DNA from 2 places in the Serratia odorifera genome. Region 1 is predicted to be linked to the other one. Evidence: predicted binding sites of a transcription regulator. Region 1 holds the regulator's gene; the other holds the start of a gene.
What was found. The regulator PurR, encoded in region 1, represses purine synthesis genes. The targets are predictions, from matches to a motif close to CANGCAAACGTTTGCNTG.
Positions count from the first base shown of each region.

Region 1 (3,421 bases):
CACGCTTTAACTCCTTTTCCTGTCGGGAAATTGCTACCATTAATAACCTCTAAAAAAGAGTGGTTACTGGCGATTCGTTCGCCAAAGTCCCCGGATGGGAACGCCAGATTGGCGCCATATAAAAGAAGGAGAAAGCAATGTCGTTTACACTACCTGCTCTACCGTATGCCAAAGATGCGCTTGAACCGCATATCTCGGCAGAAACGCTGGAATACCACTATGGTAAACATCACAACGCTTATGTGGTTAACCTGAATGCGCTGATCGACGGCAGCGAGTTTCAAGAAAAATCATTGGAAGAGATCGTTAAAACCGCCAGCGGCGGCATCTTCAACAACGCCGCGCAGGTGTGGAACCACACCTTTTACTGGCATTGCCTGTCGCCACAGGGCGGCGGTGAGCCAAGCGGTAAACTGGCAGAAGCAATCAATCGGGCCTTCGGTAGCTTCGATAAGTTCAAGCAGGCGTTCACACAATCAGCGGTAGGCAATTTTGGCGCTGGCTGGACCTGGCTGGTAAAGAAAAGCGACGGTTCGCTGGCTATCGTTAATACCTCGAATGCAGCCACCCCGCTGACCGGCGAGGACAAGCCGCTGCTGACGGTAGACGTGTGGGAGCACGCTTATTATATCGACTACCGCAATGCGCGGCCGAACTATCTGGAAAACTTCTGGGCGCTGGTGAACTGGGCGTTCGTAGCGGAAAACCTGGCGTAATTGGCCAATACGCGGCAATAAATAAAAAGGCGCAGTTCATATTGAGCTGCGCCTTTATTGATTAAGTCAGGATTCAGTTCAATGCGGCAGTGAAGCTGAAGGCAATAATCATCGCCAATGCACCCAGGGTGGTGAACAAAGACATTTTTAAATCGGTATCCATCAAAAACTCCTTATCAGATAATCTGCGCCAAGCATAAAATCCACAGTATTGGTGCGTCAAATCATTTTCCCACAGTTCCCCAATAAAATCTTGTTATCATTCCACGCTTATAATGTTGATTAGCACTTCCACTTTTGCTCAATATGCGACAAAATTCGCAGTTCACTGCTGCGCACCGGCAATTGAGTCCCTCCAGGTCAAGTGGCTGACGACTTCCACACTAAAAACCAAGTTTTCGTGACTCTGGAGAAGGATCTGCGTAGGCAAACGATTAACAACATGCTTACATGCTAAATACATGTGGGTTTAGGAGTCATTCTTTACATGGCAACGATTAAAGATGTGGCCAAACGCGCGGGCGTTTCCACCACCACCGTTTCGCACGTCATCAATAAGACCCGTTTCGTCGCCGAAGAGACCAAGGCGGCCGTTTGGGCTGCCATTAAAGAGCTGCATTATTCCCCAAGCGCCGTTGCTCGCAGTTTGAAGGTCAATCACACCAAATCCATTGGCCTGCTGGCAACCTCCAGCGAAGCGCCCTATTTCGCTGAAGTGATTGAAGCGGTGGAAAACAGCTGTTACAGCAAGGGCTACACGCTGATTCTGTGCAACTCGCATAACAATCTGGACAAACAGCGCGCCTATCTGGCGATGCTGGCGCAAAAACGCGTCGACGGCCTGCTGGTGATGTGCTCCGAATATCCTGACCAACTGCTCGGCATGCTGGAAGATTATCGCAACATCCCGATGGTGGTGATGGACTGGGGCGCCGCGCGCGGTGACTTCACCGACACCATCATCGACAACGCCTTCGAAGGTGGCTATCTGGCAGGCCGTTATCTGATTGAACGTGGCCACCGCGACATCGGCGCCATTCCCGGGCAACTGTCGCGCAACACCGGCGGCGGCCGTCATCAGGGTTTCCTCAAGGCATTGCAGGAAGCCAATATCGACATCCGTGACCAGTGGATTGTCCAGGGCGACTTCGAGCCGGAGTCCGGTTATAAGGCCATGCACCAGATCCTGTCGCAAAAACAGCGCCCGACCGCCGTGTTCTGCGGCGGCGACATTATGGCCATGGGCGCAATCTGCGCTGCCGACGAGCTCGGGTTGCGCGTGCCGCAGGATATTTCAGTGATCGGTTATGACAATGTACGCAACGCGCGTTACTTCACCCCGGCGCTGACCACTATCCATCAGCCAAAAGAGCGTCTTGGTGAAATGGCATTTACCATGCTGCTGGATCGCATCATCAGCAAACGCGAAGAATCGCAGGTCATTGAAGTCCACCCCAAATTGATCGAACGCCGCTCGGTCGCCGACGGCCCGTTCGTCGATTACCGCCGCTAAAGCACCGGCCGGGGGGCGCGATTGCGCTACTCCGGCAATATCACCTCGCTCAACCATTCCTGATTCAGCGTTTCACTGTCGCCGAGATAATCCAGCAACCACGCCATCGCCGGCGACTGCGCGTTCTGCTGCCAGGTCAGGCAACAGGCGCTGGGCGGGAACGGTTCAGGCAGTTGCAACGCCACCAGTTCCCCCTGCTCAATCAACGGCAATACGCGATGTGCCGGCACCATGCCGACGCACAAGCCATCACGCAAACAGTCCACCGCCGATACCCAGTCCGGTACCAGCAACCGCCGTTGGTTATCCAAAGACCAGGTGACGCGCTTGGGCAAGGTGCGTGAGGTGTCCTCCAGCACCAGGGAGGGAAATGGCCGCAGCCGATCGTCATCCAGCGGGCCGGGCAAAACCGCCAGCGGATGGCTGGCGCTGACCACGCACAGCCAGTTCATAAAACCCATGTCGCGAAAGGCAAAGCCGCCACCGGTCGGCACCGCGCGCGTTGCGCCAATTGCCATATCGGCACGCCCGTCCACCAGCGCATCCCACACGCCGTTGAACACTTCCGGCTGTACCCGCAACTCGACGTCCGGGAAATGACGGTAGAAATCCAGCACCAGTTGCCGGCTACGCTGTGGTTTGACGATGATATCGACGGCGATCTTCAACTGGCCGCGCCAGCCGTTGGCCACCTGCTGACACTGACGACGGGTGTCGAGCATTTTTTTGATGACAGCGCGCGATTCCTGAACAAACAATGCGCCGGCAGGCGTCAGCTCCACGTCGCGATGGCGCCGTTCAAACAGCGGCACCGCCAGCCACTGCTCCAACTGACGTACGGTATAACTCACCGCTGACGGCACGCGATGCAGTTCCTGCGCTGCCGCGCTGAAACTGCCGGTACGCGCCACGGCGTCGACCACATCAAGGGAATATTCAGACCACATCGCTTTGCCTTCAATTTTTTTAACAACAGCTTGCAAATATTACCGTTTCACAAGCAGAGATCCAGCCAGATACACTTGCGACGCTAAAAAAAACCTGCACAACAGCATCAACGAGAAATACCATGCGAAACTTTGGATTTATGTTTTACCTCGCCGGGCTGAGCATGCTCGGCTACCTGGCCACCGATATGTACCTGCCCGCCTTTGGCGCCATGCAGCAAGAATTGCAGATTTCTGCCGGCGCC
Region 1 is NZ_JBGMUT010000001.1:836,762-840,182, reverse strand. It holds gene sodB (superoxide dismutase [Fe]) at 138-716, shown strand; gene cydH (cytochrome bd-I oxidase subunit CydH) at 790-879, opposite strand; gene purR (HTH-type transcriptional repressor PurR) at 1,204-2,229, shown strand; gene punR (DNA-binding transcriptional activator PunR) at 2,256-3,176, opposite strand; gene punC (purine nucleoside transporter PunC) at 3,299-3,421, shown strand, end outside.

Region 2 (3,421 bases), on a different contig from region 1:
ACAGCGATGAAAGCACCCAAAGCGCTATTCAGCGCGCGCTGGCACCGCTGATCCGCCAACTGAATCTCAACCCGCAACAGGTATATTTGTCAGGTCGCGGCCAGGGTGCGTTGCACGCCGCCAACCTGCTGGCGAAATATCCGCAGTTTTATGCCGGCGCGCTGCTGATCGCGCCGCACGGCGAAATCACCCCAGCCAGACAGACGCTGGCTGAAAACAAGCGTATCGTACTGGCTTACTACGATCGTCAGAATTTTAGCGAACGGGCGCTGGCGCTGCGTTTCGCCGAACTGTTCAATACCGGCAATCAGGTGCAGCTACAGCGTTTTAATCAGGCGGAAAGCGCCAACGTCGGTTGGCAGGGGCGTTTTGCGCGGCCAATGGAATGGATGCTGGGAAAGGCACCGGACGCACATCCGGGCGGATAAAAAACGGGTCCAGCAAGCTGGACCCGGCTTTCTGCCAACGGAATCAATGCCCGTCGACAAACACGATCTTCAGAATAAACAGCAGCGCCACCACCACTACGCAAGGGCTAATCTCACGCCAGCGGCCAGTGCCCAGCTTCATCACGCAATAGGCGATAAACCCCAGCGCAATGCCTTCGGTAATCGAGAAACTGAACGGCATCATCACCGCTGTGACGAACGCCGGTACCGCCTCGGTAAGGTCGTCCCATTTAACCCGCGCCAGGCTTGAGGTCATCAGCACGCCTACGTAAATCAGCGCACCGGCGGCAGCATAGGCCGGTACCATGCCAGCCAGCGGCGACAGGAAGATCACCAGCAGGAACAGCAGGCCGGTAACCACCGCGGTCAGACCGGTACGGCCACCCACCGATACGCCGGACGAACTTTCAATATAGGCGGTCACCGACGAAGTGCCGATAAATGCTCCGCCCACCGAGCTGATGCTGTCGACGTACAGCGCCTGCTTCATGCGCGGGAATTTGCCTTTTTCATCGGTCAGTCCGGCCTTGTCGGTGACGCCAATCAGCGTACCGGAGGAGTCGAACAGGTTAACCAGCATGAACGAGAAGATAATCCCCGCCAGCCCGACGTTCAGCGCGCCAGCCAGATCCACCTGACCGACCACCGACGTGACGCTTGGCGGCATCGAAAATACCCCACCGTACTTCACGTCGCCCAGAGCCCAGCCAATCAGCGTGGTGACCACGATCGACACCAGCACCGCCGCGTGGATGTTGCGCGAAGCCAGAATGGCAATGATAAAGAAGCCCAGCGCCCCCAGCAGCACGCTGTGCGAGGTCAGGTTACCGACCGTGACCAGCGTGTCCGGGTTCGCCACCACGATACCGGCATTTTTCAGCCCCATCATGGCGATAAACAGGCCGATACCGCTGGTGATGCCGATACGCAGGCTCAGCGGAATGTTGGCGATCATCCAGTAACGGATGCGGAAAATGGTCAGCAACAGCAAACCTACCGCCCCCCAGAAAATCGCTCCCATGCCGACCTGCCATGAAATCCCCATCGCGCCAACCACCACAAAGGCGAAGAAGGCGTTAAGGCCCATCGCCGGAGCCAGCGCCACCGGCAGGTTGGCCAGCAACCCCATCAGAATGCTGCCAAAGGCGGCAATCAGGCAGGTGGTAACGAACACCGCCTGGGTATCCATACCCGCAGCGCCGAGAATCTGCGGGTTAACAAATACGATGTACACCATGGTCAAAAAGGTGGTAAAGCCGGCAATCGTTTCCGTACGTACCGTCGTGCCATGCTGCTTGAGTTTAAACACGCGCCCAAGCAAGCCTTGCTCAGCGTCAAGGCCAGTGACTTGTTTGGTCATTATCAGAATTCCGAAGAAGGGAATGGACAGTCCGCCGGCTATCCTATAACAAAATTTCCGGCTTTTGACGTCGATCACAGGTTTTTTTCGCCTTTTCGGCGGTTTTGCTCGGTAATCCGATGGATTTATTGCGAATTGGCCGAAACGGGCCATCTTGCTATCGCTTTCCTGACGCAGCCGGTTAAAGTGGAAGCACTGTAGCAACCGCGAGGGCAAGGTTTCGATGACCCAGATAGACTGTATTCTGTTTGATTGCGACGGCACGCTGGTGGACAGCGAAGTGCTGTGCAGCATGGCTTATGTACATATGTTTGCCCAGCATGGCATCACGCTGTCGCTGGAAGAGGTATTCAAAAAATACAAGGGCATAAAACTGTACGAGATTATTGATCAGGTGAATGCTGAGCAGGGCACCAGCCTGGCCAAAGAACTGCTGGAACCGCAATACCGCCAGGAAGTTGCGCGCCTGTTCGACAGCCAACTGCAACCTATTGCCGGCGCACGCGAGCTGTTGGCGCAGGTCAGCGTGCCGTTTTGCACCGTTTCCAACGGGCCGGTAAGCAAAATGCAGCATTCACTCGGCCTGACCGGCATGTTGTCCTATTTTGATGACCGGCTGTATAGCGGCTACGATATTCAGCGTTGGAAGCCGGACCCGGCGATCGTCTACCACGCCGCGGCGCAGATGCAGGTACCGGTCGAACGCTGCATTCTGGTGGATGATTCCGCCGCCGGCGCACAAGCCGGGATCGCCGCCGGCATTCCGGTGTTTTACTTCTGCGCCGATCCGCACAATAAGCCGATCGATCACCCGCTGGTCACCCCTTTCGACGATCTCGCCCAGTTGCCGTCGCTGTGGCAGCAGCGCGGCTGGCAGTTAACTGGCCGGTAACGGCGGTTTGCGCCCCGCACGCGCCAACGCTTTGGTCTGCGGACTGAAGCGTTTATTCAAGCCACTGGCCAGCAGGTCGAGCGCCAGACAGAACACAAAGTACACCAGCGCCACAAACAGGAACACTTCCATCGGATACGCCATGCTGCGGTTATTCACCTGGGTGGCCAAAAAGGTCAGTTCGCCGACGCCGACAATGTAGGCCAGCGAGGTGTCCTTGATCAGAGAAATCCATTGGTTGATGAACGAGGGCACCATCATGCGCAACGCCTGCGGCAGCACGATCAGCGCCAGCGTTTGCCAACGCGTCAACCCCAGCGACAGTCCGGCCTGCCACTGCCCGGGGCCAATGGCGACGATGCCGGCCTTCACCGCATGAGCCAGATAGGCAGCGGCGATCAGCGCCAGCGCGCACACTACGGTGGTGATTTCCGGGATCTCTACGCCAAACACGATCGGCAGCAGGAAATAGGTCCAGAAAATCAGCATGATCACCGGTATGGCGCGGAAAAAGCCTAATACCGCAGCCAGCAGCGCGGCAAGCGCACCGCGTGACATCGCCAGCAGTATCCCCAGTACCGTTCCCAGTAGCGCCGACGCCACGCCGGCCATCAGGCTGATGACCAGGGTCAGCGCTGCACCGCCCAGCGGGCCATCCGGCCAGGTGCCCAACAGCAGATAACGCAGGTTGTCCTGAATAACGCTAAAATCCATTCTGCT
Region 2 is NZ_JBGMUT010000006.1:39,774-43,194, reverse strand. It holds gene ACCC84_RS15860 (alpha/beta hydrolase) at 1-428, shown strand, start outside; gene ACCC84_RS15855 (NCS2 family permease) at 472-1,809, opposite strand; gene yieH (6-phosphogluconate phosphatase) at 2,033-2,701, shown strand; gene ACCC84_RS15845 (amino acid ABC transporter permease) at 2,687-3,415, opposite strand; gene ACCC84_RS15840 (amino acid ABC transporter permease) at 3,405-3,421, opposite strand, start outside.
Region 2: the regulator PurR is predicted to act here: its motif matches at 1,963-1,980, upstream of ACCC84_RS15855 (NCS2 family permease).